4 regions of the Ectothiorhodospira variabilis genome follow, and region 1 is predicted to be linked to each of the others. Evidence: predicted binding sites of a transcription regulator. Region 1 holds the regulator's gene; each other region holds the start of a gene.
The links. The regulator FliA, encoded in region 1, starts transcription of late flagellar genes. The targets are predictions, from matches to a motif close to GCTAAAGTTNNNNNNNNNNCNGCCGATA.

Region 1 (2,188 bases):
CGAGAGACATCTCGCGTTGGCGAAAGCGTGTCCACTCCGCACCCAGTTCCCCGGCGCGAGTGGCCAGCGACTCCGCCACGGGCAGATTGTCCTCCACCGCGTTGAGCGTGCGGTGAGCAGCCTGTTCCGTCATGGCCACCACGTAATTGAGGCGCTCCTTGGCATCAGGAATATCCTGATGAGTGAGTTCCGACAGACGAGTATCCAGGCGGAAGCTGTTGAGCGCCTCGTGCAGGTCGCGGGTCAGTTTGCCCAGTTCCTGGAACAGCATGCTCTCGTGCATGCGGCCCAGCTCCTCGATCAGGTGGCCCGCCTTGTCTTCCTGGCCGGCCTCCATCATCTGAACCAGTTCCCGGGCTCGCTCCAGTTGCTCCTTCTTGAAAAGGGCCTCTTTGTCGCTGTCTTGGCTCTTATCCATGGGCAATGATCAACCGTTTTGCTCGAGGCGTTCGAAGATCCTGTCGATCTTTTCCCGCAGGGTTTCTGCCGTGAACGGCTTGACGATGTAGCCGTTCACGCCCGCCTGAGCCGCCTCAACGATCTGCTCGCGCTTGGCTTCTGCGGTCACCATGAGCACTGGCAGATCCTTGATGCGGGGGTCTGCCCTCACTGCCCGAAGCAGGTCGATGCCCGGCATGATGGGCATGTTCCAGTCGGTGACCAGAAAATCGTAGTTACCATTTTGCAGCATGGGTAACGCCGTGTGTCCATCATCCGCCTCGGAGGTGTTGTTGTACCCAAGATCCCGCAGCAAGTTCTTGATGATGCGACGCATTGTGGAAAAGTCATCCACAATGAGGATCTTCATATTCTTGTTCACAAAAAACCTCCAGTGATGCGCAAATCGTGAACCGCACGCTCGTCGCGCGGAATTGATACGTGTCCCAGAATCCAGTGACCTCGGGGATATTTCAGACCCGAACGCCATCCCCCACCCAGTCGCCCATGCGCGCCTTGAGCCGCATCAGCGCCTGACCATGGAGTTGACAGACTCGGGATTCACTCACCCCCAGCACCTGACCAATCTCCCGCAGGTTCAATTCCTCGTCATAATACAGGGACAGCACGAGTCTTTCCCGTTCCGGCAATTCGCCGATGTTTTCCACCAGCGCCTTCTTGAAATCGGTTCGTGTCAGATCCATCAGCGGATCCGGCCCATCAGAGGTCAGCAGATTCTCTGCCGAGGCATCATCATCCCCCAGGTCATCGAAACCCAGCACCCGGCTAGAGACCGCATCACGGAGCATGTCCTGATAGGTCGTCATATCCACGCCGAGCGCCTCGGCGATCTCGGCCGCGGAGGCCTCCCGCCCTTCCCGGTTTTCGATCTGGCGGATCACCTCACTGATCTGCCGTGAGTGACGATGCACGGAACGGGGCGTCCAGTCACTGCGACGCACCTCATCCAGCATGGCGCCACGGATACGGATACCCGCGTAGGTTTCGAAACTGGCACCCTGGGACGCGTCGTAATGACGGGCAGCCTCCAGCAGGCCGATGATGCCCGACTGAATCAGATCATCGACCTGCACATTGGCCGGCAGGCGCGCCAGCAGGTGGTAAGCAATACGCTTGACGAGGGCGACATGCTCATCCACCAGGCTATTGGAATCCAACTGTTGGCTGGCATACATGGCGAGACCGCTTATGGTGCTGGCTCCAGATCACTCTGATCGCTATTGATCAGACGTTCCACAAAAAATTCGATGCCGCCCCGGGCCCCTCGGGGCATGGGCCATTGTTCGATGCGCGAGGGCAAGGCCGCGAATGACCGGGCCGCCGGAGAAGAGGGGTAGGCCTCCACCACGGACTGACGACGTTGCACGGCCTTGCGAAGATAATCGTCGTAGGGAATCGAACCCACGTAGTCGAGCGTGACATCGTCGAGAAAACGGTCACACACGGCGACCAGCTTGCGGAACAGACTCCGACCCTCGTCTTCCTGCTCGTTGCGCACCATGTTGGCCAGGATGCGGAACCGCATGACGCCGTGATCCCGACACAGGACCTTGATCAGCGCATAGGCATCCGTGATGGAGGCGGGTTCGTCACAGACCACCACCAACACCTCATGGGCTGCTCGGCAGAAACTGGTCACGCTGTCATGCAGACCTGCCGCGGTGTCCACCACCAACACGTCCAGGGGGTGAGTGAGTTCGCTGAAGGCATGAATGATGCCCACATGCTG
Region 2 (2,188 bases), on a different contig from region 1:
CGACATTGCCCCATCAGCCTGCGACACCGACCGCCCTTGGCCACCGGCGTCCGACGGCGAAACCTTGCCGGCCATCTCCTGCCCACTAGCCTGCCGCGTCGGCGCCAGGTTCATGGGTATGACATTCATTCTCGTATCCATCTGCCATCTCCTCCCCCGATGGCGGGGAGAACAAAAGCCCGGGGGACGGTTGTCGCCCGGGCTTTTGCGTTCACCTCAAGCCCCGGGTATTACTGGAGCAACGCAAGCACATTATTGGGTGCCTGGTTCGCCTGTGCAAGCACCGAGGTGCCGGCCTGCTGGAGGATCTGCGACCGGGTGAGGTTGGCAGTTTCCTGAGCAAAATCTGCGTCCAGGATCCTGGAACGAGAAGCAGAAAGATTCTCGGACGCATTATTAAGATTAGCGACAACAGACTCAAAGCGGTTCTGGATAGCACCTAATTCTGCCCTCGCGTCAGCTACAACAGTGATAGCAGTGTCAAGCTCATCCAAAAAATCGCCAATCGCACCAGCACTTGCGCCTCCAACATCGATGTCAGTCAGATCTACGGTACCAAAACTTGCAGTCGATAAATTAAGGATATCCTCAAGATTAACAGTGATCGTATCTCCATTATTCGCCCCGACCTGGAAGGTTAGCTCTGTACTTGCTTTCAACACCTCAATTTCATTGAATTTCGTCTGATCAATGACCCTACCAATCTCGCTTGTCAGGGCTGCGATCTCCTTTTGAATAACTTCCCTATCACTTCCGCTGTTCGAATCGTTAGCAGCCTGCACCACAAGCTCTCGCATCCGCTGAAGATTATTACTGATCTCAGAAAGTGCGCCTTCTGCCGTCTGCGCGAGCGAAATGCCGTCATTCGCATTTCTGGCAGCTTGATTGAGGCCGCGAATTTGGGCGCTGAACCGTTCCGAAATCGCCAAGCCTGCAGCATCGTCCTTGGCACTATTGATCCGCAGACCCGACGACAACCGCTCAAGAGAGGTCTGGAGCTGCCCCTGGGTTGCATTCAGGTTCCGCTGTGCGTTGAGCGATGCGATATTGGTGTTAATGACCTGTGACATGATCGTTCTCCTAAGCCTTGTTTGGGCCTCTCTTGGCCCTATGGGTCTGTGAATCGGGAGTCCGTCGCCGGCAGGTTTTATCCCCGTTCAAACCCGTTATCGGCACCAAAGTGGCAAGCTTTAGCCGCAAACGGCAAAAATTTTCCGCGAGTGGCTCTTTGGTGGTGCCGCGCGTGATGGGAAGGGAGCAAAGTCACCGGCTCGCGGCAAGATATGGCCGCTTATCGGGAATGACGGGGCAGGCTATTCCGAATTGAGCTGAAGCGATACCCGGGGGACGTTGATCTCCACCGCTTCAGAAAAGAAGAAGGAACATCTCTGATTGCCCGGAATCGCACCAACATGTTGTTCGCCAGAGGGCGCACGCCCGGAATTGAGTCGCCATGGCACTACGATGCGGCCTGCACCGACTGCGGACAGACCATCTCGGGCCAGCTTTACGTGGTGCCAGCAGCGTGGACAAGTCCGACCGCATCATGAGTAGGACGAAGCCACCAACGGGAGCGGGCATGCCCGTCTGGGGCCCGGCGCTGCTAGTCGTTTGCTGCCCTGCGCGGCCTGCCGCACCCCCCGGCCAACTTGGGCTGCTTCGCAGCCATCAAGTCAACAGGCCAAAGCCGTAATGCCGCGCTCACCGACCTAATTGCAAATGCGACGCGTTCTTTACAAGCACCTGCAGGAAGGGCTGACTTATATAAGGTGATCAACACGCCGGATGATACTCTTTAAAAACCCTCTCAAACCTCTTTGCCTGACATTTTCTTATGGACTTCATCCAAGGTCTGTTCCAACAGTTTAATCCCTTGATCGCAGCCTTTCGCTACGTCCCGATAAAAACTCTGGGCAAGCGACAACCCTTGGCGGCTTGATAAGGGCTCATCCTTTTCCTGCTTCTGCAGCACAGTATGAGCACCAATACGCGATCGAGCGGTAAACGCTTCCACCATAATACGAGCAGGATGCTTGAGTCGGCGGTATTTTCGGAAGCGAGTTTTCAGTCGGCTGTTTAGCTTGACTGCGCCAGGCACGCCCTGTAGCTCACCATGCAAGTCTTTTAGTGATCCTAATTCCCCAGAAAGATGAACAATATCTTCAGAAAGCTCTTTAAACTCGGAAAG
Region 3 (2,188 bases), on a different contig from region 1:
CCGAGATCATCCTCGAGGGTGTGATCCACCCGGACGACATGGCACCCGAGGGGCCCTTTGGTGACCATACCGGGTACTACAACGAAGTGGACAGCTTCCCGGTGTTCACCGTGGAACGCATCACCCACCGGCCCGACCCCATTTACCACAGTACCTATACGGGCCGGCCACCGGACGAGCCGGCAATCCTGGGTGTGGCCCTCAACGAGGTCTTCGTGCCCATACTGCGCAAGCAGTTTCCGGAGATCGTGGATTTCTATCTGCCCCCCGAGGGCTGTTCCTATCGCCTGGCAGTGGTGAGCATTCGCAAGCAATATGCAGGTCACGCCAAGCGGGTGATGCTGGGGGTGTGGTCCTTCCTGCGCCAGTTCATGTATACAAAGTTCGTGATCATCGTCGATGATGATGTGAACGCGCGGGACTGGAAGGATGTGATCTGGGCCATGACCACCCGCATGGATCCGGGTCGTGATACGGTCACCATCGATAATACCCCTATTGATTATCTGGATTTTGCCTCCCCTGTGTCCGGCCTGGGCTCCAAGATGGGTTTCGATGCCACCAACAAGTGGCCGGGAGAGACTCAAAGGGAATGGGGCACGCCCATCGTCATGAGCGACGAGGTGAAACGACGCGTTGACGAGATCTGGGACGAGCTGGGCATCTAGCCGACGAGCGTGCTTTGCGGGTGTCGTGGTCTGCGGTAGATTGAGTTGAGTCAAACCCTACAGGCCTGACGGTATTGGCCGATACTTAACTCGCAGGGAGGCGCCGGGCAGGCGCCCCGTGTTCTTCTCATCACGGATCTCGCCATGACACAACGCATACTCCTCATGATCGGTCTGGTGGTTCTGGCCGGGTTGCTCGCACTGACCCTCGTCTGGCTATTGGGGCCCGGGCCGGGGGCAGCCATCCTGGCATCCATGCTGGCTACCGGCGGCGCCATCACGGTGATGGACCGACTGCACGTGGCACCCCGTGAGCAGGCCCTGGAAACACTTTACGCGCAGACCCTCTCCCGCCCCCCTGCCCCACTGACGGTCACGGAAGATCCGCGCAGCAAGGTCATCGCCCAGGCCCTGGAGAGGCAACGCAAGCTGGCGGGGCGCCTGGCCGATACCGGGTCCCGTATCGCTGTCTCTGCCGCCGAAGTGTCCCATGCGTCGGTCACCCTCAAGCAGCGGGTGCACTCCCAGGTCTCCACCGTCAACGGCATCGCCGATGCGTCCGGGCACATCTCAGCCACGGTGCAGACCTCCGTGGAGAGTTCCGGGCAGGCTGCCGAGAGCGCCCGCCTGACCAACGAGGCCAGTCACGCCGGTCATGCCTGCGTGGAGGACGCCCTCAGTCACATGGAGGAGATGAAGGAACGCATGGAGCAGGCCTCCCAGCTCATGTCCCGTCTGGAAGGCCGCGCCGGAGAGATTCAGCGCATCACCGGGGTGATCAGCGGCATTGCCGAGCAGACCAATCTGCTGGCCTTGAACGCGGCCATCGAGGCCGCCCGTGCCGGCGAACAGGGCCGGGGTTTTGCGGTGGTGGCGGACGAGGTGCGCAGCCTGGCCAACCGAACCTCTCAGGCCACCGGTGAGATTGGTCAGATGGTCCAGGAGATCAACACGGAGACCCACCAGGCTGCCTCCACCATGCAGCAGTTGGTGGAGGCAGTGCAGGGCAGCGCCGACCGCACCGTGAAGGTGGATCAGCATCTCTCCGACATCCTCAACCACTCCGCCAATGCAGATAACTGCATCCAGACGGTGGTCAGTGGCGCCGAGCAGAATCACAATCATCTGGACGAGGTGACCCGGGCCATCCAGACCGTCAGCAGCCACCTGCGGGAGACCGAGGACGATGTGAGCCATCTGTCCTCCCAGGCGGAGCAACTGGCGGAGCGGGCGGAATTGATTTACGAGCTTCTGGGCGATGTGGGACTGGGGGGCCTGCACGATCAGGTGCGCCAGGAAGCCGAACAGGCTGCTGCTGCTGTCGGACACGCGTTCGAGGCGGCGGTGGACGCAGGCCGCATTCGCCTGGAGGATCTGTTCGACCGCAATTACAAGCCCATCCCGGATACCGATCCGGTGAAGCACAAGACCCGCTTCGACGATTTCACCGACAAGGTCCTACCAGCCATTCAGGAACCCATCCTGGAGCGCCATCGCTTTATCGCCTATGCCGGCGCCGT
Region 4 (2,188 bases), on a different contig from region 1:
GGCCGATCACCATGGCGACCATCAGCTCGACCAGGGAAAAACCCCGCGCCGGATACTGTGGCCCCACTTCAACAGGAGCCGCACTCATGGCAGCGATACCGCTGGCGGTTGCAATGCATATTCGAACACCGGCCTGTCATCCGCGTCATCGAATCGCCCATCCACCCACCGGATGCGCACGGTGCAACCCGAGGCACCGCAGTCCAGCGCGCTATCGCCAGCCTCGGGCAGGCCGACGCGCTCCGGAGCATCCGGATCATGTTGCCAGTGGCCACGCCATGGCCCTTGCACGGATTCCGGGTCCGCCATACCCGTGGCCGCCGCCAGCCACAGACGCTCGCCGGCATCCATGGCCATGATGCTGGCCACGGTGCGCTGGTAGGCGGAATGGGCACTTTGCAGGGAGAACAGTTGCAGCCCGGCCAAGCCGAGCAGGCCTATGGAAAGCACCAGCAGCGCAACCAGGGCTTCGACGAGAGTGAAGCCCTGGAGATGACGGGGTGCTGAGGGGGGACGAGGAAGTCGGTTTGGCATGGGGGTCACCTCCTGTGACGATATCCGTTTCCTTGTGGGCCGAGCCGGGGTCGGGCAGGGGCAGACTAAGCCAACCGGGCAAGGGCATCAAGTCCTTGCAGCCGCCCCCCTCACCCCGACCCCTCTCCCCCAAGGGGCAAGGGGCTCAGTGAATCGGCCCCGAAGAGGCCGTTCTCATCAGGGGGCTGCGCCTTCGGGGCCCGTCAGGCCGTTACATTGATGTTGTTGCCCAGATTGGCAGGCAGGACCTGAGAACCGGGATCGGGCAGTGCATCCACCAGATCGGCGGCGACCTGTGCCTGGACATCAATGGCCTTCTTGGTGACGGCCGTGCCCACGTCAAGGGCAGTTTGCTGCTGGCTCAACTGAGTGGCCAGATTGGCAATGGCGTTGGCGTCCATGGGGATCTCCGAAACATCGCATGCGTGAATGTGAAGCCGTTTTCAGAGGGCTCGAGAAGGGTAGCGGCAGACCTGAAGCCGACTTGAGGGCACCGGACAGAAATCTTTCTCACCACCCGCCCTCAGGGCACCATGGCTGCCGCCCCCCGGCGCCGACGCCACCAGCGACCCACCAGGCCGTGGCGGGGCGCTGCCAGCAGGGCCACGGCGAACAGCGCGGTAGCCACCAGCACGATGGCACCGCCTGAGGCCACATCGAACAGGAAGGAAAGATACAACCCCAGCACCGCCGACAATATCCCGGTGCCCACCGACAACAACATCATGGTGGTCAGTCGGTCGGTGAGCAGATGAGCCGTGGCCCCCGGTGTGATGAGCATGGCCACCACCAGGATGATGCCCACCGTCTCCAGGCTGGCGACGATGGTGAGAGTAAGCAACAGGATCAGCCCGTAATGCACCACGCTCGTATTGAACCCGAGGGCCTGGGCCTGCATGGGGTCGAAGGTGTAAAGCACCAGGGATCGATAGAAGACCCATACCGCCACCAGGGCCACCACGCCGGAGAACAGGGTGAGCATCAGCGCCGGATATTGAACACCCAGGACATTCCCGAAAAGGATATGCATCAGGTGGGTATTGGTGGCGATCTTGCCGATGATCACCACCCCCAGGGCGAAGGCGAAGGTGAACATCAGGCCCATGGCCGCATCGGACTTGATGCGTGTGTGCCGCTCCAGTGCGCCAATGCCCAGGGCCGAGACGGCGCCGGCCAGGAAGGCGCCAATGAAGAAGGGCCAGCCCAGCAGATAGGCGATGGCCACACCGGGCAGCACGGCGTGGGAAATGGCATCGCCCAAAAGCGACCAGCGCTTGAGCACCACGAAGCAGGACAGCAGGCCGCAGATGGCGCCCACCAGGATGGAGGTGAGCAGGGCCCGCTGCATGAAGGCGTAGTCGAAGGGTGCCGAGAGGGCCTCGGGAAACAGGCCCACGATCAGCATCAAACCGGCGATCAATACGTCGATCAGGGCCATGCCCAGGGATTCGAACCATGCCATCACGATGCCTCCACCAAGGGTTCATGATCCCGCACCCATCCCGCCGCCGCAGTTCGGGCCAGCATCTCATCCACCAGCATGCGCTCGGGAGCCCCCATACCCACCACCTGACGATTGAGCAGCAGCACCTTGTCGGCGTAGCGGCGGGCGCTGTCCATGTCGTGGGTGACCATGATCACGGTGCGCCCGGAA

Region 2: a site for FliA is predicted at 1,168-1,195, ahead of LPW30_RS15220 (flagellin N-terminal helical domain-containing protein). Genes of this name have one in related genera too.
Region 3: a site for FliA is predicted at 725-752, ahead of LPW30_RS01340 (methyl-accepting chemotaxis protein). Genes of this name have one in related genera too.
Region 4: a site for FliA is predicted at 997-1,024, ahead of LPW30_RS12000 (YjfB family protein). Genes of this name have one in related genera too.

The regions. Positions count from the first base shown of each region.
Region 1 is NZ_JAJNAO010000008.1:80,830-83,017, reverse strand. Features, by position in the region: gene LPW30_RS09835 (protein phosphatase CheZ) at 1-418, opposite strand, end outside; gene LPW30_RS09830 (chemotaxis response regulator CheY) at 428-808, opposite strand; gene LPW30_RS09825 (RNA polymerase sigma factor FliA) at 912-1,634, opposite strand; gene LPW30_RS09820 (MinD/ParA family protein) at 1,646-2,188, opposite strand, start outside.
Region 2 is NZ_JAJNAO010000028.1:7,228-9,415, reverse strand. Features, by position in the region: gene LPW30_RS15225 (flagellar protein FlaG) at 1-129, opposite strand, end outside; gene LPW30_RS15220 (flagellin N-terminal helical domain-containing protein) at 231-1,070, opposite strand; gene LPW30_RS15215 (motility associated factor glycosyltransferase family protein) at 1,808-2,188, opposite strand, start outside.
Region 3 is NZ_JAJNAO010000001.1:297,956-300,143, forward strand. Features, by position in the region: gene ubiD (4-hydroxy-3-polyprenylbenzoate decarboxylase) at 1-668, shown strand, start outside; gene LPW30_RS01340 (methyl-accepting chemotaxis protein) at 813-2,188, shown strand, end outside.
Region 4 is NZ_JAJNAO010000012.1:28,938-31,125, forward strand. Features, by position in the region: gene LPW30_RS11990 (PilW family protein) at 1-88, opposite strand, end outside; gene pilV (type IV pilus modification protein PilV) at 85-534, opposite strand; gene LPW30_RS12000 (YjfB family protein) at 738-935, opposite strand; gene LPW30_RS12005 (metal ABC transporter permease) at 1,058-1,996, opposite strand; gene LPW30_RS12010 (metal ABC transporter ATP-binding protein) at 1,996-2,188, opposite strand, start outside.